DNA from 3 places in the Cryobacterium sp. MDB2-A-1 genome. Region 1 is predicted to be linked to each of the others. Evidence: predicted binding sites of a transcription regulator. Region 1 holds the regulator's gene; each other region holds the start of a gene.
The links. The regulator HspR, encoded in region 1, represses chaperone genes until heat shock. The targets are predictions, from matches to a motif close to AAGTTGAGTCNNNNNGACTCAACTT.
Positions count from the first base shown of each region.

Region 1 (6,852 bases):
TTGAGCGCGATGCCGGCATGCACGGAGGATCCGATGTGGAACGGCGGATTCAACAGGATCAACTCACTGGAAGCATCCGCCTGGGATCCGAGCGCATCGTCACGCACGACCGTGACCCGATCGGCGACCCCGTTGGCGATCATGGTGGCCCCGGCGGATGCGACGGCGGCGGCCGACTGGTCGCTCGCGATCATCGTGAGTCCGGTTCGGCGTAGCGCGAGCGCGGCCGCGAGCACGCCCGTGCCACAGCCGAGGTCGATCGCGCGGACGGCATCCGGTTTCATACGGTCAAGGAACTCGAGCAGGTACCGGGTTCCGATGTCGATCGTGGTGCCGGCGAACGCGGCGCCGTGCGCGCACACGGTCAGACCCAGGTCGTCATGCCTGCTGACGTGCGGCCAGGCCTGGCTCGCCTGTTCCGTCGCCCGGAGGGGACCGGAGGCACGCAAGACCCGGGACTTCTGCCGGGCCGGGGAGACGTGGAGCCGCTCGAAGTGCCGTGCGAGGACCTCGTTCATGGCCGGGGTCATGTGCTTGAGCCGCCCGCCGGCGACAACGACGACCGCGGGATCGGCGTACCGGGCGATCGCCTCGACGATCTCGTCGAGGGCAGCGAGGCTGCGGGGCAGCTGGAGGAGGACAAGGATTGCGCCGGACAGGAGCTCGTGGCCCAGTGGGAACGAGCGGTAGCGGTCGGTGAGGCCGAACTCGTCGGCATTCCGGGCCAGGGCCGCCTCGCCCGAGAGCGCGTCCTGGTGCACGCGGATTCCGGTGGCCCCGAAGAGCGCAGCCGCGCCGAGGGTGAGGGCGCCATACCGGTCCTCGACGACAACGAGCCGTTCGGCGGGAAGGCTCTCTGCCGCCTCGTCGAGGATCAGACGGTCGCTCGCGTCGACGGCAAAAAGGTTGGAGGCCTCGACGTCGGGGAAACGCCGGAGCGCGGCGAAGTCGAACGCAGTGGGGTCGAACGCAGTGGGGTCGAACGCAGTGGGGTCGGGCGCCACGGGATCAGCGGCCGTCAAGCGGGCGCCAGATGACCACCTGGTTCGCGCGGCGGGTTCTGGTGCCCGCGCGCATCGAGATGACCTCACCGGCCGAGCCGGCCGCGAAGACGCGGCGACCCGACCGGTTCAGCAGTTCATCGGCGAGGGCCGCTTCGAGTTCGCGCAAACGCGATTCGAGGCGGCGCACGTGGTCCTCGAGCGCGATGATCCTCCGGATGCCCTCGAGGCTCACGCCTTCGGCACCCAGCTCCGCGATTTCGCGCAGTTTCACCACATCACGCATCGAATACCGGCGAGACCGGCCCGGGGTGCGGTCCGGACTCACCAGTCCCAGGCGATCGTACTGTCGCAGCGTCTGCGGGTGCATGCCCGCAAGCTCTGCGGCCGTCGAAATGACGAACACCCGGGAGTTCTCGTCCACCGTCAGTCTCTCGCTCTCGCCAGCAGTTCGTCGCGCGGGTTCTCGTCGGGAAGGGCCGCCGCGAAAGCAGCGAGCTTCTCCTCGGCGTCCTTCGACAGGTGCGACGGCACCGCGACCTGGACCTCGGCGAGCAAGTCGCCGGTGCCCTTCGGAGTCACAACGCCGCGTCCCTTGACCCGCAGGACCCGCCCGCTCGGTGTGCCGGGGGCGATGCGCAGTTTGACCGGCGCTCCACCCAGGGTCGGCACTTCGATCGTCGCGCCGAGAGCTGCCTCGACGAACGTCACGGGCACGTGCAGCCTCAGGTTCAGGCCGTCACGCTCGAAGACGGGGTGCTTGCGCACCGTCACGGTGAGGACGATGTCACCGGCCTCGCCGCCGTCCGGGCTGTGCTGGCCCTGGCCGCGGAGCTTGATCTTCTGCCCGTCGGCGACGCCGGCGGGAATCCTGACCTTGATGGCCCGGCCATCCTGCGTCTGCAGGGTGATCTGGTCGCCGTGGGTCGCGGTGATGAAGTCGACGGTCGTGGATGCGATCACGTCCCGCCCGCGGGTCGGTCCGCCGTAACCGCGGAAACCTCCCGTGGACGTTCCGAAACCGCCGCCGCCGGCGCCGCCCCGGCCGAACATGCCGCCGAGCAGGTCGTCAAACCCGCCCTGCTGCTGGTAGGAGTAGCCCTGTTGCCGGGCACCCCCACCGAACATGCCGCCGAAGACGTCGTCGAAGCCGCCACCCTGCTGGGCGCCTCCGCCACCGGGGGCGGTGAAGCGTGCTCCACCGCCCATGGCCCGCACAGCGTCGTATTCCTTCCGCTGTGCGGGGTCGCCGATCACCGAGTGCGCCTCGCTGATTTCCTTGAACTTCGCTTCGGCCGCAGGATTGCCCGGATTGGAGTCCGGGTGATACTTGCGGGCGAGCTTGCGATAGGCCTTCTTGAGGTCGGCCGGCGTCACGTCTTTCGAGACGCCGAGGACCTTGTAAAAGTCTTTGTCGAACCAGTCCTGGCTAGCCATCGCTCGGTACCTGGACTACGACCTTGGCAACACGCAGCAGCGTCGAGCCCAGGAAATAGCCGGTCTCGACCACCTCGCCGACCGTGTCGACCGTCACATCGGGCGTAGGCATCTGGAAGATGGCCTCATGCACGGTGGGGTCGAACGGTTCGCCGACCGTGCCGAACGGCTTCACGCCGAGGCGCTCCACGCTCGTGCGCAGTTTGGCTGCGATGGTGCTGAATGCGGTGTCTGCGACGAGGTCGCCGTGCTTCTCGGCACGGTCCAGGTCGTCGAGCACCGGGATCAGGCCCTTGACGACGTCCACGGTCACGCGCTCACGCTCGATCTCGCGGTTCGCCTCGGTGCGCTTGCGATAGTTCGCGTACTCGGCGGTGACCCGCTTGAGGTCGGCGAGATGTTCACTCGTCGGCTCTGCGACCTCGCGCGTGGCGGCGTCCAGGATGTCCTGGACCGTCAGCTCGTCTTCCTCGATGCCCTCAGCGGATGCAGCGGCCTCGGATTCGGCGGACGCCTCGGCTGCCGCAGATTCCTCCGCGGCGACCGGCTCCACCTCTTCGTCGGACGGCCCGTTGACCGGACCCTTGTCCTTGGCCATTACTTCTTGGTTTCTTCCTCGTCGTCGACAACCTCGGCGTCAACCACGTCTTCGTCGGACTTGCCCGCGTCAGCGGTCGGTTCGCCGGATTCGGTGGGGGGCGTCGCGGCATCCGCCTGGCTCGACTTGTAGATGGCCTCGCCGATCTTGCCCTGGCTCTCGTTGAGCTTGTCGAACGCGGTCTTGACCGCGGCCTCGTCGTCTCCGGCGAGCGCAGACTTGAGCGCGTCGACGTCGGCCTGGACCTCGGTCTTGACCTCGGCCGGGAGCTTCTCGTCGTTTTCCTTGAGGAGCTTCTCGATCGAGTACGCGAGCTGCTCGGCGGTGTTGCGGGTCTCGGCGGTTTCGCGACGACGCTTGTCTTCTGCGGCGTGCTCTTCGCCCTCGCGCACCATGCGCTCGATGTCTTCCTTCGCGAGCGAGGAACCGCCCGTGATGGTCATGGACTGCTCCTTGCCGGTGCCCTTGTCCTTGGCGGACACGTGCACGATGCCGTTGGCGTCGAGGTCGAAGGTGACCTCGACCTGCGGGATGCCGCGCGGGGCCGGTGCGATACCGGTCAGCTCGAAGGTGCCGAGGTTCTTGTTGTCGCGGGTGAACTCGCGCTCGCCCTGGAAGACCTGGATCGCGACGGACGGCTGGTTGTCGTCTGCCGTGGTGAAGGTCTCGCTGCGCTTGGTCGGGATGGCCGTGTTGCGCTCGATGAGGCGCGTCATGATGCCGCCCTTGGTCTCGATGCCGAGGCTCAGCGGGGTGACGTCGATCAGGAGGACGTCCTTGCGCTCGCCCTTCAGCACACCGGCCTGGAGTGCGGCGCCGACGGCGACGACCTCGTCCGGGTTGACGCCCTTGTTCGGGTCCTTGCCGCCGGTCTCGCTCTTGACGAGCTCGTAGACGGCGGGCATACGCGTCGAACCACCGACGAGCACGACGTGGGCGATGTCGCCCACCTTGACGCCGGCTTCACGGATGACGTCCTGGAACGGCTTCTTGGTGCGGTCGAGGAGGTCTTCGGTCATCTTCTCGAACTGGGCGCGGGTCAGCGTCTCGTCGAGGTTGGCCGGGCCGTTCTCGGTCAGGGAGAGGTACGGCAGCTGGATGCTCGTGGACATGCTGCTGGAGAGTTCCTTCTTGGCCTGCTCCGCGGCTTCCTTGAGGCGCTGCTTGGCGATCTTGTCCTTGGAGACGTCGACGCCGGTGGTTTCCTTGAACTTCTTGATCAGGTAGTCGACGATGCGCTGGTCCCAGTCGTCGCCGCCGAGGCGGTTGTCACCGGCGGTCGAACGCACCTGGATGGTCGAGAAGTCGTCGTCCTTGCCCACCTCGAGGAGCGAGACGTCGAAGGTTCCGCCGCCGAGGTCGAAGACCAGGATGAGCTCGTCTTCCTTGCCCTTGTCCAGGCCGTAAGCGAGTGCTGCTGCGGTCGGCTCGTTGATGATGCGGAGCACGTTGAGGCCCGAGATCTCTCCGGCCTCCTTCGTGGCCTGGCGCTCGGCGTCGTTGAAGTACGCGGGGACGGTGATGACGGCATCCGTCACCTTGTCGCCGAGGTACTGCTCGGCGTCGCGCTTCAGCTTGGCGAGGATGCGGGCGGAGATCTCCTGCGGGGTGTACTTCTTGTCGTCGATGCCGACGGTCCAGTCGGTGCCCATGTGGCGCTTGACGGAAGAAATGGTGCGGTCGACGTTGGTGACAGCCTGGCGCTTGGCGGTCTCACCGACGAGAACCTCGCCGTCCTTGGTGAATGCGACGACGGACGGGGTGGTGCGGAAGCCTTCGGCGTTCGCGATGACGGTGGGTTCTCCACCCTCGAGGACGGCCACCACCGAGTTGGTGGTTCCGAGGTCGATGCCTACTGCACGGGCCATGTGTGCGTTCTCCTTCAAAGTGTGAGCTCAACGGGACAATCGGTATGATCGACCAGAGTTGAGCGGTATTGACTCAAGTGTGGCACCGCCCGAAATCGGAGTCAAGCCAGCCAGCTGAAAGTTGAGTGTGAGTGACTCAACTTTGGATTCCCGATCAATTTCCCCACTGTTCCCCGGCGACCACTACTCTGAGCGCATGACTGGGACAGCGGAACAGCGCGGCACGGCAGATCACCCCACCCCGGCCGGGCGCGGCGTGATCGCCTGGAGCCTCTGGGACGGCGGTTCGGCCGCATTCAACGCCGTCGTCACGACCTTCGTCTTCACGGTGTACCTCACCGGGTCGTCGTTCGGCGACAAGGATGTCATCTCGGCCCAGCTCGGCTGGGCGCTCGCGATCGCAGGCCTGCTCGTGGCCCTGCTCGCGCCGATCACGGGGCAGCGCTCCGATGCCTCCGGTCGCCGGAAACTCTGGCTCGGCGTGAACACCTTCATCGTCGTCGGCCTCACCGCCGCGATGTTCTTCGTGCAGGCCTCGCCCGACTTCCTGCTGCTCGGACTGATCCTCCTCGCCGCCGGGACCGTGTTCTACGAATTCGCGACCGTCAACTACAACTCGATGCTCGGCCAGGTCTCCACGCCGAAGACGATCGGCAGGGTCAGCGGATTCGGCTGGTCGATGGGCTACTTCGGCGGCATCGTGCTGCTGCTCATCCTTTACTTCGGCTTCATCCACCCCGACGTCGGTCTTTTCGGCGTCACCGACGCAAACGGGCTGTCGGTGCGGGTGTCAATGCTCATCGCGGCAGCCTGGTTCGGCCTGTTCGCCCTGCCGCTGCTCTTCCGGGTGCCCGAGTACGCGGCTCCCACCGCCGCCCGGCGCGAGCGGGTCGGCTTCTTCCGCTCCTATGTACTGCTCGGGCGCGACGTGGCCGCACTCTGGCGCGGCGACCGCCAGCTGGCGCTCTTCCTGATCGCGAGCGCGGTCTTCCGCGACGGCCTCACCGGGGTGTTCCAGTTCGGCGGCATCCTCGCGGCCGGCACCTTCGGTTTCTCGAGCGGCGACGTGATCATCTTCGCGATCGTCGCCAACGTCATCGCCGGCATCTCCACCGTGCTCGTCGGCCGCCTCGACGACCGCCTCGGGGCCAAGAACGTGATGGTGGTCGCCCTGTCCGGTACCATCGTCGCCGGCCTCGCCGTCTTCTTCTTCGCCACCGGCGGCGCGACCATGTTCTGGATCTTCGGCCTGCTGATGTGCGTGTTCGTCGGCCCGGCCCAGTCCGCGAGCCGCAGCTTCCTCGCCCGTGGCATCCCGGCCGGGCGCGAGGGCGAGATCTTCGGCCTCTACGCGACGACCGGCAAGGCGGCGACCTTCCTCGCACCAACGCTCTTCGCCCTGTTCGTCAGCGTCTCGGGCAGCCAGGTCTGGGGCATCCTCGGCATCGCGCTCGTGCTCCTGGTCGGGCTGCTGATGCTGATCCCGGTGAAGGCGAAGCAGCACCCGCTCGGGTAGCTGGGCGATCTCTGTTCATCGACTGGACATCCGCTGTGATCTCGCCCACGGGCGGCATCTTTGTCAGGCTGGAGAGATGACAACTCAGCAGATCCAGAAGGCCGAACTTCTCAACGCGCTCCATGTCCCGGGCACACCGCTCATCGTGACGAACGTCTGGGACGCCATCACCGCGAAGATCGTGTCGGAGGCGCCCGGCGTGCGGGCCCTGGCAACGGCCTCGCACTCCGTGTCCAATGTGCGTGGCCTCGAAGACGGCGGCGGGCTCACGGTCGACGAGGCGATCGCGGCGGCACGCATCATCATCGGCGCGGTCGACCTGCCGGTGTCGGTCGACTTCGAGAAGGGGTACGCAGCGGATGCCGCCGGCGTCGCCCGCAACGTCCGTCGCCTCGTCGAGGAGGCCGGCGCCTCGGGCATCAACCTCGAGGA
Region 1 is NZ_SOFK01000030.1:577-7,428, forward strand. It holds gene E3O39_RS11860 (methyltransferase) at 1-1,004, opposite strand, end outside; gene E3O39_RS11865 (heat shock protein transcriptional repressor HspR) at 1,009-1,425, opposite strand; gene E3O39_RS11870 (DnaJ C-terminal domain-containing protein) at 1,428-2,438, opposite strand; gene E3O39_RS11875 (nucleotide exchange factor GrpE) at 2,431-3,036, opposite strand; gene dnaK (molecular chaperone DnaK) at 3,036-4,904, opposite strand; gene E3O39_RS11885 (MFS transporter) at 5,101-6,420, shown strand; gene E3O39_RS11890 (isocitrate lyase/phosphoenolpyruvate mutase family protein) at 6,497-6,852, shown strand, end outside.

Region 2 (6,852 bases), on a different contig from region 1:
CGAATTCCGGCTTGAAGGTCTGCCGCACGAGCAGCTGCACGGCTTCCTCCTTTTGCTCGGTGCTGAGCGTCGGGTCGATCAGGAACGCCGAGCCGAGGTTCGACGTCAGCACGAGGATGGTGTTGCGGAAGTCGACGGTGCGGCCCTGGCCGTCGGTGAGGCGCCCGTCGTCGAGCACCTGCAGCAGCACGTCGAAGATCTCGGGATGCGCCTTCTCGACCTCGTCGAACAGGATCACCGAATACGGGCGCCGGCGCACCGCCTCGGTGAGCTGCCCGCCCTGCTCGTAGCCGACGTAGCCGGGAGGCGCCCCGACCAGGCGGGACACCGAGAACTTCTCGCCGTACTCGCTCATGTCGATGCGGATCATGGCCTTCTCGTCGTCGAAGAGGAACTCGGCGAGCGCCTTGGCGAGCTCGGTCTTGCCCACGCCGGTCGGTCCGAGGAACAGGAACGAGCCGGTCGGCCGGTCGGGGTCGGAGATGCCGGCCCGGCTGCGACGCACCGCGTCTGCGACCGCGCGCACGGCGCGCTTCTGGCCGATCAGCCGATGCGCGAGCTCGCCCTCGAGGTTGAGCAGCTTCTCGGTCTCGCCCTGGAGCAGGCGACCGACGGGAATACCCGTCCACATCGCGACGACGGCAGCGATGTCCTCCGCGGTGACCTGGTCGTTGACCATCCGCGGTCCGTCGGACTCTGCCTGCTCGGCGGCGGCGAGTTCGCGTTCCATCACGGGGATGTCGCCGTAGAGCAGCCGGGAGGCGCGTTCGAGGTTGCCCTCGCGCTGGGCCCGCTCCGATTCACTCCGCGCGGTGTCGAGTCGGGTCTTGAGCTCGCCGACCCGGTTGAGCGAGGCGCGTTCCTTGTCCCACCGGGCCTGCAGTCCCTTCAGGGTGTCCTCACGTTCGAGCAGGTCGGCCCGCAGCTTCTCGAGCCTCTGGCGGGAGGCGTCGTCCTTCTCCTTCTTGAGGGCCAGCTCCTCGAGCTTGAGCCGGTCGACGCTGCGGCGCAGCTCGTCGATCTCGACGGGGGCGGAATCGATCTCCATCCGCAACCGGCTCGCGGCCTCGTCGATCAGGTCGATGGCCTTGTCCGGCAGCTGACGGGCGGTGATGTACCGGTTCGAGAGGGACGCGGCCGCGACGAGAGCGGCATCCGCGATCGACACCTTGTGGTGCGCCTCGTAGCGCTCCTTGAGGCCGCGCAGGATCGCGACCGTGTCCTCCACGCTCGGCTCGTCGACGAGCACCGGCTGGAAGCGCCGCTCGAGGGCGGCGTCCTTCTCGATGAACTCGCGGTATTCGTTGAGCGTCGTCGCTCCGATCAGGCGCAGTTCGCCGCGGGCGAGCATCGGCTTGAGCATGTTGGATGCCGCGACAGAGCCCTCCCCGCCGCCCGCACCCATCAGGGTGTGCAGTTCGTCGACGAAGGTGATGATCTGACCCTCGGCGTCGTTGATCTCCTTGAGCACGGCCTTCAGCCGCTCCTCGAACTCGCCGCGGTACTTCGCCCCGGCCACGAGGGCGGCGAGGTCGAGCGCCACGAGCTGCTTGCCCTTGAGTGAGTCGGCCACGTCGCCGGCCACGATCCGCTGGGCGAGACCCTCGACAACGGCGGTCTTCCCGACACCGGGTTCGCCGATCAGCACCGGGTTGTTCTTGGTGCGGCGGGTGAGCACCTGGCTCACGCGGCGAATCTCGGCGTCCCGCCCGATCACGGGGTCGAGCTTGCCGCTCTTCGCGATCTCGGTGAGGTTCACGCCGTACTTCTCGAGCGCAGACTTCGCCTCTTCCTGGGGCGGCTGCTGGCCTGCTTGCATGGGAAGTTCCTCTCTCTCGTGCGACAGCCCGCCGACAAACAAAGCTGAGTCGCGTCGACTCAAGTTTAGAGGCTGGCGACGCTCGGCGCCAGCACTCGCGTCCGGCGGCACCGGTGCCATAATGACCGCAAACGGCGGCAGGCGACAGCGCCGCCGAGACACGCCTTCGATGATGAGGAGCCCCGATGACCTTCCATCCCCTCGACCCACTGACGGCCGATGAGTTCACCGCGGCCGCAGCCATCGTCGGCCGCGAGCGCGGTGTCGGACCGGGCTGGCGCTTCGCCTCGATCGAACTCGTCGAGCCGGGCCGGCACGCCAGGTCCGCCTTCGATCGTGCCGGTGCGGTGCCCGAGCGCCTCGCCCGGCTCGTCGTGCTGAACCGGGCCGAGAACAGCACCTGGGTGGCGGTCGTCTCCCTCAGCGCAGACGCCCTGCTCGACTGGACCACGGTGCCGGGCGTGCAGGCCAACTTCACGGTCGACGAGTGGGACGAAGCGGATGCGGCTCTCCGCGCGCACCCGGACGTCGTCGCCGCCCTCGCCAGCCGGGACATCACCGATCTCGACAACGTCTTCATCGACACCTGGACCTACGGTGACGCCGTCATCCCTGAGCGATTCCGGGGCAGGAGGATCGGCTGGTCCGACGTCTGGGTGCGCGCGGAGGCGGGCGCCAACCCCTATGCCGGACCGGTGAGCGGACTGCACTTCGTGATCGACGTCAACACGATGGAACTCCTCGACGTCGAGGACTCGTTCGCGGTCGACCGCCCGGCCGTGATGGGCGAATACGTGCCGCATCTCATCCCTCCTCGCATCCGCGATCTGAGCCGGCGGCCTCCGCTGAGGCCGCTCGACATCGTGCAGGCAGAGGGGCCGAGCTTCACCGTCACCGGCCACCGGGTCGAGTGGCAGAACTGGTCGCTCCGGGTCGGCTTCAACTACCGGGAGGGCATGACGCTGCACGAGGTGAGTTACCGGGACGGCGAGCGCGTCCGCCCGATCGCCAACCGGCTCTCCTTCGCCGAAATGGTCGTGCCCTACCGGGATCCGAGCGTCGATCATTTCCGTCGCACGGCTTTCGATATCGGCGAGTGGGGCCTGGGCTTCATGACGACCTCACTCGAACTGGGCTGCGATTGCCTCGGCGAGATCCGCTACCTCGACGCCGTGCTGCACAACAGCGCCGGCGAACCATACTCGATTCCCAACGCCATCTGCATCCACGAAGAGGACAACGCCGTGCTCTGGAAGCACGTCGACCACGATGGCGGATCGGAGGTACGGCGGATGCGTCGCCTCGTCGTCTCCTTCCACGTCACCGTCGCGAACTACGAATACCTCGTCTACTGGCGCTTCTACCAGGACGGCAATATGGAGTGCGAGGTGCGCGCGACCGGGATCATGGTCGTCACGAGCCTCGACGCGGGCCACCCGCATCCGAACGGCACCCTTGTGGACACCCGCACATACGCCCCCTTCCACCAGCACTTCATCGTCGCCCGGATGGACCTCGACATCGACGGGACCGAGAACACGGTGTTCCGCTCCGAGACGCGCGTCGAGCCGATCGACGAAGCGAATCCGCTCGGCCTCGCCCTCACCCAGCGGAACACGCCGATCGAGACCGAGGGCTTCGACGACTATGACTGGGCCACCCAACGCAGCTGGAAGGTCGTGAACGAGGCGACGTTGAACGGGCTCGGCACCCCGGTGTCGTACAAGCTCGTTCCGGGCGGCGCCATTCCCTCGTTCTTCGACCCCTCCTCGCCGGTGTTCCAGCGCGCCCAGGTGATCGGGCACACGGTGTGGGTCACCCCCGGAGACGAGACGCAGCGCTGGCCCTGCGGCGAGTTCGTCAACCAGAGCGCGGTCGACCACGGCCTGCCCGAGTGGACCCGCGCCGGGCGGCCGGTGCGGAACACCGACATCGTGCTCTGGTACGTCTTCGGCATCCACCACATCACCCGCCCCGAGGAGTGGCCCGTCATGCCGGCCGACACCGTGTCATTCTGGCTCAAGCCGGTCGGCTTCTTCGACCGCAACCCCTCCCTCGACGTGCAGCCGGGTGCCGCAGGACACGCGCACGGACATGAGCATCACGACCAGCACTGACCAGCACTGACCAGCACTGACCAGCGTTGAGCAGCACCGAGCAGCACCGGCCACGAAGCGCACAGACCAGCCCCACCGACATTTCACCGAGAACCCAGGGAGATCCAGCGTGACCAGGACAGCGAACTACGTCGTCGCCTACGAAGCGACCGATCGCGGCAATGATGCCATCGAACTCGGGGTCGCCCTCGCCCGGCTGACCGGAGCCGAGCTGCGGCTGTGCCTCGTGCTGCCGCACTCCACTATCGCGCCCTCCCGGCTGCGCGCCTCCGGCTCCGACTTCGAGGCGCTCCTCGAACAGCAGGGCCTCGAGTGGCTCGCCGGCGCCGCGGCGAGAGTGCCGGCCGACGTCGTGGCCACGACGCACCTGATCTGGGCGGATGCGACCTCCGACGGGCTGCTGAGGGCCGTCACGGAATTCGACTCCGACCGGATCGTCGTCGGAGCCTCACGCCACGGCATCCGCGGTCGCTACACGATCGGCAGTGTCGCAAACGCCCTCCTGCACGCCTCGCCCGTACCCGTCGCCCTCGCGCCGCACGGGTACCTCGCCCCGGCGCAGATCTCCCGGATCACCTGCGCGATCGGAACCCGGCCCGGCTGGTCGACTCTCCTCGATTCGCTGCTGGCGTTCACGGAGGGCCTCAGCGTTGACGTGCGCTTCCTCACCCTCGTCGAGGTCGACTCCCGGCGCGCCCAGCACGGCGAGTCGACGCCCGCTGTCGAGGCGGCCCGGACCGCGGAGAGCACGGCGCATCTCGAATCGGTGCTCGAGTATTACTCGACGCGATCGTCTGCTCCGGGCGCCATCACGACCGAGGTCGCCGTCGGCGAGAACGTGGAGTCCGCGGTGGAGGCCATCGAGTGGCGAACGGACGAAGTCGCCTTCGTCGGTTCGAGCCGCCTCGCCCAGCCGACCACGATCTTCCTCGGCATCACCGCCCACCGGATGCTCAACGCCCTTCCGGTGCCGCTCGTCGTCGTCCCCACCGGCGCCGCCGCCCGCCTCGCCCGCTGAGCGGCAGCGGAGGCCGCCGCCGCCTCCGCTGCCGGCCACACCGTGGGAGAATGGGGTTCGACCTTCTAAGGAACCCTCTTCCCCCTTATGGCTCACTCTCTCAGCTCACACGAGATCGCCCTCCTCGTCGGAAGCCAGGCCTTTTCGCGCGGTGAACGTTATGCACGCAACGGCCACGTCCTGTCCGAAGTCTGGGACGACTCGGGCACCAGACTCATCGGAAAGGTCCGGGGCACCGGACGCACGCCGTACACGGTGACCATCTCGTTCATCCTGAATCCCGCCGGTGTCGCGGTGCGCGCGACCGGGCTCTGCACCTGCCCGATGCGGAGCAACTGCAAGCATGTCGCCGCCTTGCTCGTCACGAGCCGGAACGGCGGGAATCCGGGCTCGATCGAGGCCGACGAGGCCGACGTCGACCGCTTCCGCAGGCGGTCCGCGCCGCCGGCCCTGTATGCAGTCCAGTCCCCCGCAGCAGCATCCGCAGCGCCCGCCCCGACCGTCCCGCGCTGGCGCAGCGCGCTCGGCGGCCTGCCCACACCCGGAGAGACGGCCGCGCGGACAGGGACGGAACTCGCGTTGCAGTTCCAGGTGCTCGCCCCGGTCAACTCCCGGTTCCAGTCCGGTGGACGGCACCTCGCCGCCCGGCCGATGCTGCTCGGCAAGCAGGGCCGCTGGATCCGCGGCGCCCTGACCTGGGACAACATCGCCCAGACCGCAGGCACCGCCCAGCGCGCCCAACGGCGGGTGCTCTCCGCGCTCTACGCCCTGCACCTCGCCGGACGCCCGTACTACGGCTCGGCGACGCAGTGGATCCAGCTCGACGACTTCCCGGACCGGGCGCTCTGGGGCCTGCTCGAGGAGGCGACGGCCGCCGGCATCCCGCTCATCTCCACCTCGGGCGCCCAGGATCCCGTGCGCATCGCCGATCGTCCCGCATCACTCGAGCTCGACATCCGCCGCACACCCGGCGGCCTCGCGCTCACCCCCACCGTCGTACTCGACGAGCACCGGCTGCCCGGCGGCCGGTTCGGTTTCACGGGCGACCCGGCGCACGGCATCTACACCTGGCAGGATGCCCCGGCCGGGGACCCGACCGGAGGCAGGCTCACCCTCGCGCCGCTCGCTGTCGAGGTCAGCAGGGAGCTGCGGAACCTCGCCGCCACCGGCCAGTCCATCGACGTGCCCACCGCCGACGAGCCCGACTTCCTCGCCGAGTTCTACCCGTACCTCCGCGACCGTGCGCGCGTCACGAGCCGCGACGACTCGTTCGAGCTGCCCGAAAGCCCGCGCCCCGAGCTCACGCTCACGATCAGCCACCAGGCGGATGCGCGCATCGCTCTGAACTGGGCGTGGCGCTACCAGGCGGGCCCGGCCGCCACCAGCACCGGCACCAGCACCAGCACCGAAACCCCAGCAGGGGAATACGACCTCGAACTGCGGCCGGCTCCGGGAGAGCACCGCTACCGGGACTCCGCCGCCGAGGCACGGATCCTCCGCTCCGTCGACGAACTGCTCGCACCCCTCACCGAGCTCGCCCCGCGGCGCGGCGGGGTGCCCCGGCTGTCCGGGCACTCCGAACTCACCGGCGCCGGCATGATCGACTTCCTCGAGGGGGTCGTGCCGCGGCTCGAAGTACTCCCCGACGTCGTCGTCGTGCAGAGCGGCGTCGTGGTCGACTACCGGGCGGCGGACACCGCCCCGGTGATCAGCGTCGGCACGAGCGAGCGCCTCGACGACCGGGACTGGTTCAATCTCGCGGTGTCCGTCTCGATCGACGGAGAGGACGTGCCCTTCGACGTGCTGTTCCGGGCCCTCGCGACCGGCCAGGACATCCTCATCCTCCCGAGCGGCACGTACTTCAGCCTCGACCGGCCCGAACTGCACACCCTGCGCCG
Region 2 is NZ_SOFK01000041.1:123,087-129,938, forward strand. It holds gene E3O39_RS15895 (ATP-dependent Clp protease ATP-binding subunit) at 1-1,819, opposite strand, end outside; gene E3O39_RS15900 (primary-amine oxidase) at 2,005-3,936, shown strand; gene E3O39_RS15905 (universal stress protein) at 4,046-4,954, shown strand; gene E3O39_RS15910 (DEAD/DEAH box helicase) at 5,042-6,852, shown strand, end outside.
Region 2: a site for HspR is predicted at 1,861-1,885, ahead of E3O39_RS15895 (ATP-dependent Clp protease ATP-binding subunit). Genes of this name have one in related genera too.

Region 3 (6,852 bases), on a different contig from region 1:
TCTTCGCCAACCACATCTTCTGGCCGGCCTCGCACACCGCGAAAATGGTCGGGTTCTATCGCCAGCGCTTCGAGCACTACGGCCACGGCACCGCCGAGCAGGCGATCGTCGGACTCGGCGGCCAGGTCTTCATGCGCAAGAACTCGCAGGACGCCGTGAAGGAGTTCCGCCCGTACTTCGACAACGCGCCCGTCTACGGCCACGGCCCGAGCCTCGAGGAATTCACCTCGCAGACGCCGCTCACCGTCGGCAGCCCGCAGGAAGTCATCGACCGCACTCTCGGCTTCCGGGACTACGTGGGCGACTACCAGCGCCAGCTGTTCCTGATGGACCACGCCGGACTGCCGCTCAAGACCGTTCTCGAACAGCTCGATCTGCTCGGTGAAGAGGTTGTGCCCGTGCTGCGCCGCGAGTTCGCGAAGAACCGTCCGGCAACGGTTCCGGATGCCCCCACCCACGCGTCGCTCGTCGCTGCGGCGGCCGCGGCTCCCGTCGGCGCATCCGTCGGCGCTCCGGTCGAGGTGGCCTAGCCATGACGGAACGCACCCGTACCATCGCCGTCGTCACCGCAGGACTCAGCCAGCCGTCCTCGACGAGGATGCTCGCCGACCGTCTTGCGGAGGCGACCTCCTCCCGCCTGGCCGAGAAAGGCATCCCCGCCGAGGTCAGGATCTTCGAACTGCGCGACGTCGCCCTCGACGTGATGAACAACATGCTCACCGGGTTCCCGAGCCCGAAGCTCGATGCGGTGATCGAAGCCGTGACCGGCGCGGACGGGCTCATCGCCGTCACCCCGATCTTCACGACCAGCGCGAGCGGCCTCTTCAAGTCGTTCTTCGACGTCATCGACAACCGGTCGCTGACCGACATGCCGACGGTCATCGCGGCGACGGCGGGCACCGCACGCCATTCCCTGGCCCTTGACTACGCCATCCGCCCGATGTTCACCTACCTGCACGCGGTCGTCGCCACCACCGCGGTGTTCGCCGCATCGGAGGACTGGGGAAGCGGCGCGGACACGGTCAAGACGCTGCCCGACCGCATCGACAGGGCGGCCGGGGAACTCGCGGCTCTCATCGCGGCATCCGATCGCTCGAATTCCGTGCGCGACCCGTTCACGATCGACGCGTCCTTCAGTCCGACGGGCGGATTCCAGCCCTCGATCTGACCGGTTCCCTGCGAGAATGGGGGAATGCCCGCACCTACCGCTCTCTCCGCTGATCCCGAGCTGCTCGCGCAACTCCTGCTCGCTCGTCGCGCGACCGCGTTCTTCGCGCACGAGCTCAACGGGTTGTCGAACGTCGACCTCGACGGCGACTCGCTGTTGCCCGGCTGGAGCCGCCGTCACGTGATCGCCCATGTCGCATATAACGCGAGGGGCATCGTACGACTCGTGACCTGGGCGCGCACCGACGTCGAAACGCCGATGTACGTCTCGAACGCGGCTCGCGACAGCGACATCGCCGCCGGGGCCGAGCTCGACCGCGACGCCCTGCGGACCCTCTTCGACGTCGCGACCATCCAGCTCGACGCCGCGTGGCGCCGGCTCACCCCCGAGGCGTGGAGCCACCCGGTCCGGACCCCGAGCGGCCGGGAGATCGCCGTGTCCGAGACCGTGTGGATGCGCAACCAGGAACTCTGGGTGCACACGATCGACCTCGCGACCGGCGCATCCTTCGCCGACGTGCCGGTCGAGGTGCTCGATCGCCTGCTCACCGAGATCACCTCGGCCTGGGCGACCCGGGGTGACGGGGGAGACCTCGTGCTCTCCGTCACTGATTCCCACGACGAGCGCAGGTTCGGCGACCTCCATTCCGCGCATCCCATCGTCGTGTCCGGCAGCCTCGCTGGCCTCGTCCAGTGGGCGACCGGGCGTGGCGGTTCCGGCGTGGGTTCGAGCGCCGGGACTCCGGCCGACCCGCCTCGGTGGCTCTGAGCCCAGCTGAACGATCCCGCTGAACGATCGCGCTGAACGATCCCGCCGCGTGGCAGACTGGTACTCGAAACAACGGGGGCTGACAGTGGACGATCCGCGCGCGAACATGCAGGACAACCGACTGATCGCCCTCGGCGCGCCGCGTGCCGACTGGACGAAGACACCCGGGCGCTCGCTCGGATTCTGGATCACCCTCGCCGGATTCGTCCTCGCTCTCGTGCTCCCGTTCTGGGGAGTCATCGCTGTCCTCGTCGGGCTCGCATACTCGATGCGCGCGCTCCGGGTCATGCCCGCTGGCGTGCACGGCCGGGGCCTGGTCCTGATCGCGCTGGGCGTCGCGGCCGTGACCGTCGTCGTCGTGGCGCGCGGCATCCTCGGGGCCTGAACCTCTGGGCCTGTTCGCACTCCGTTCGCCGACCGCGTAACCGGGGGTTTCCCAGCATGAGGCGGGAATGAAACCCACGGCCTGACGTTGAGTTGAGTCAATAGCACTCAAGTTTCAAGATCAGGAGGTCTCGTGCCTACATTCTTCGGTCCCGCGGATTCCGGTAACGGTTCGTTCGACGAGTTCATCGCCCGCTACCTGCAGGGCCAGCAGGGTGCTGCACCAACAGGGCGCCCGATCGACATCACCCGGCTGCTCAGCCGCCGCACCCACGAGGTGCTCGCCGAGGCCGCCCAGTACGCGGTCGAGCACGGGCACTCCCACGTCGACGTCCTGCACATTCTCCGGGTCCTCGTCCTGCGCGAACCGGCCGCCCAGGCGATCCGGAATGCCGGCGCAGACCCCGCGGCCCTCGCCCTGGCCGCCGAGCAGCGCCTGCCGGAGCGCTCTGCCCCGACCGGAGACGCGACGCCGGGACTCACCCCCTCCGCCCAGCGCGCCCTCCTCGACGCGCACCAGATCGCGCGCGCCTTCGGGTCGACCTACATCGACCCCGAACATCTCTTCTTCGCCTTCGTGGTGAACGAGGACTCCCCGGCCGGCCAGGTCCTCGCTGCGGCCGGCGTCACCCAGGAATCCCTGCAGGCCGGTGCACGCGAGCCGCAGGCGGATGCGACGGGCCAGGACCCTGCCCCGGCATCCGCTTCGGAAACGCCGATGCTCGACACCTACGGCACCGACCTCACGGCCCGGGCCCGCGACGGGAAACTCGACCCGGTGATCGGCCGTGCCGACGAGATCGAACAGACGATCGAGATCCTCTCCCGGCGCACCAAGAACAACCCGGTTCTGATCGGCGAGGCCGGCGTCGGCAAGACCGCCGTCGTCGAAGGGCTCGCGCAGGCCATCGTGGCGGGAACCGTGCCGGAGCAACTGCGCGGCAAGCGCGTCGTGGCACTCGACCTCGCGGCGATGGTCGCCGGGACCCGGTACCGCGGCGACTTCGAGGAACGCCTCGGTAAGACCATGGACGAGATCACCGCGCACAGCGGCGAGCTCGTGATCTTCATCGACGAGCTGCACACGGTCGTCGGCGCCGGCGGATCCGGCGACGGCGGCATGGACGCCGGAAACATCCTCAAGCCGCGGCTGGCGCGCGGTGAGTTGCACGTGATCGGCGCGACGACGCTCAAGGAGTACCGGAAGGTCGAGAAGGACCCGGCCCTCGAACGCCGTTTCCAGACCGTGCGGGTCGGCGAGCCGAGCATCGACGACGCGGTGAGCATCCTTGCGGGGCTGCGCGGCCGCTACGAAGAGCACCACGGCGTGCGCTACACCGACGAGGCGCTGCGTGCCGCCGTCGAGCTTTCCGCACGCTACGTGTCCGACCGGTTCCTGCCCGACAAGGCCATCGACCTGATCGACCAGGCCGGTGCCCGGCTGCGCCTGACCCTCGGCTCCCTGCCCGACCGTGAGGCCCTCGAGGCCCTGCGTGCGCGCGTGGTGACACTCGAGGAGGCGAAGAGCGCCGCCGTCCTCACCGAACAATACGAGGAGGCCTCCCGGCTCCGGGACGAGATCGAGACGGTCCAGGCACAGCTGCAGCTCCAGGAAGACCCCGCCCAGGCCGTTGCAGCAGAGGCCGTCGTCGGCGAGGCCGAGATCGCCGGCGTCATTGCCCGCGCGACGGGCATACCCGTCGCCCGGCTCACCGCGGACGACCGTTCCCGCCTCGGCCTGCTCGAGGCCGAGCTGCACGAACGCGTCGTCGGACAGGACGACGCCGTCACGCTCATCGCCAAGGCGGTGCGCCGCAATCGCACGGGCATGAACGATGCCGGCCGACCCGTCGGCAGCTTCCTGTTCCTCGGGCCGACGGGCGTCGGTAAGACAGAGCTCGCCAAGGCCCTCGCTGAATCGTTGTTCGGCGACGAGCACGCGATGGTGCGCTTCGACATGAGCGAGTTCGGCGAACGGCACACCGTGAGCCGGCTCGTCGGGTCCCCTCCCGGCTACGTCGGCTACGACGAGGCCGGGCAGTTGACCGAGCGCGTGCGCAGGAACCCGTACTCGGTGATCCTGCTCGACGAGATCGAGAAGGCCCACCCCGACGTGTTCAACCTGCTGTTGCAGGTGCTCGACGACGGCCGCCTGACCGACGGCCAGGGTCGCACCGTCGACTTCCGGAACACGGTCATCATCATGACCTCCAACCTCGGCTCCGAATTCCTCGCCAGCCGGAGCGGCGCCCTCGGCTTCACCGCCCAGATCGATGGCGGGGCCGACAACGGCTTCGGCTCGGAGAAAGCGCTCCGCGACCGGGTGATGGGCAAGCTCCGCGAGGCGATGCGTCCGGAGTTCCTGAACCGGCTCGACGAGATCGTGCTGTTCCGCAAGCTCGACGCGCCGCAACTGCACGACATCGTGCGGATGCTGCTCGCCGGGACGCGCACCCGGCTCGCCGCCCAGGGCTTCGCCCTGACCGTGAGCGAGGACGCGATCGACTGGATCGCCACGCGGGGCTACGAACCCGAGTACGGTGCCCGGCCGCTCCGCCGCGTGATCCAGCGGGAACTCGACGACAAGATCGCCGACCTCCTCGTCGGCTCTGACCTGCTGGCGAGTACCGGAGTCGACGTCTCGGTTGCTGACGGCGCACTCGTCGTCGCGGCCGCGGCATCCGCGCCGGCGCAGCCGCTGCCCCTGGCCGCGTAAGGAGTCGCTGCGGAGTCGCCGCCAGGCTGGTTCAGCCCCTGGCGGCGATCCCGGCGGCGATCTCCGCGGCGATCTCCGTGTCGGAGCGGGCATTGAACACACCCCACATGATGTGCGTCGGGCCGCTGCCGTCGCTTCCGGGGGCCGCGGCCCGCGCGGTCCACCGGTTGGCGATGGCGGCGCGACCGAGGTCCCCGAGGGAGTCGGCGATCCGGGCCTTCCGGAGTTTTCCGGCCACGACACTGCCGTCCTCGGCGAGTCGCCAGCCGCGATCGCTCGCGAGCACGCGTCCGATCTCCTCCTCGGTGAGCCAGCGCGAAAAACTGCGACCGGGCGGGTCGATATCGGTGAGTTTCATGCTCGAAACTGTACCCAGCTTTCCGGGTAAGCGATTGAGAACCCCAACTGGTCAATCACAGCGATGACGGCTGTTGGACAGATCAGTGGTCCTGGAGGAGGCTGAAGTCATGGAATACACACACCTCGGTCGCTCTGGTCTTTCCGTCTCCCGACTGTGCCTCGGCACCATGAACTTCGGGCCGCTCACGCCGGAACCGGAGGCGCACTCCATCATGGACTCGGCGCTCGCCTCGGGAATCAACTACTTCGACACGGCGAACGTCTATGGCGGCGACCTCGGGCCCGGGGCCACCGAGTCCCTCGTCGGCCGGTGGTTCGCGCGCGGCGGCGATCGCCGGGAGCGGACCGTGCTCGCCACCAAGCTCTACGGGACGACCTCGGACTGGCCGAACAACGGCAGGCTCTCGGCCCTCAACATCCGCCGGGCCCTCGACGCGAGCCTCCGGCGACTGCAGACGGATTACATCGACATCTACCAGTTCCACCACATCGACAGGGAGACGCCCTGGGACGAGATCTGGCAGGCCATGGAGACGGCCGTCGCCCAGGGAAAGATCCTCTACGCGGGCAGCAGCAACTTCGCCGGCTGGCACATCGCCACGGCCCAGGCGGAAGCGCGACGTCGCAACTTCACCGGCCTGGTGAGTGAGCAGTCGATCTACAACCTCCTCACCCGGGACCTCGAGCTCGAAGTGCTCCCGGCGGCGCGAGCGAACGGGCTCGGTGTGATCGCCTGGTCCCCGCTGCAGGGCGGCCTCCTCGGGGGAGTGCTCGGCAAGGAGCGCGACGGCAGACGGCGCCTCGAAGGGCGCTCTGCCGAGACGCTTGCCGCGCACCGACCGGCCATCCAGGCCTTCGAGGACTTCGCCGCAGACCTGGGGCACGAGCCGGGAGACGTGGCCCTGGCCTGGCTCCTGCACCAGCCGGGAGTGACGGCGCCGATCATCGGGCCGCGCACCCAGGCCCAGCTCGACGACGGTCTCCGGGCGCTCGACGTCACCCTCGATGCCGCAGCTCTGGCCCGTCTCGATGAGATCTTCCCCGGGCACAAGCCGGCCCCTGAGGACTATGCCTGGTGACCAACCCCGCAACAGGTCCCGCAACAGATCCCGCAACAGATCCCGCAACGAATCCCGCAACGAACACTGCAGAACCGCCAGCCCCGTCAACCGCTCAACGAAGGAAGCCATGCCGACCCGAATGATGCAAACCCGAATGATCGCCGACCGAACCGTGAGCGCGATCGGACTCGGCGGAATGCCGATGTCGATTGAAGGACGACCGGATGCGGCCAGGTCCGTCGCGACGATCCACGCGGCCCTCGACGAGGGCGTGACCCTGTTCGACACCGCGGACGCGTACCACCTGCACGCCGACGAGGTCGGCCACAACGAAACCCTCATCGCAGGAGCGATCGCGTCGTGGGGCGGGGACACCAGCGACGTGCTCGTCGCGA
Region 3 is NZ_SOFK01000032.1:18,543-25,394, forward strand. It holds gene E3O39_RS13365 (LLM class flavin-dependent oxidoreductase) at 1-530, shown strand, start outside; gene E3O39_RS13370 (FMN reductase) at 533-1,168, shown strand; gene E3O39_RS13375 (maleylpyruvate isomerase family mycothiol-dependent enzyme) at 1,193-1,936, shown strand; gene E3O39_RS13380 (hypothetical protein) at 2,022-2,321, shown strand; gene E3O39_RS13385 (ATP-dependent Clp protease ATP-binding subunit) at 2,454-5,036, shown strand; gene E3O39_RS13390 (hypothetical protein) at 5,068-5,394, opposite strand; gene E3O39_RS13395 (aldo/keto reductase) at 5,504-6,475, shown strand; gene E3O39_RS13405 (aldo/keto reductase) at 6,600-6,852, shown strand, end outside.
Region 3: a site for HspR is predicted at 2,411-2,435, ahead of E3O39_RS13385 (ATP-dependent Clp protease ATP-binding subunit). Genes of this name have one in related genera too.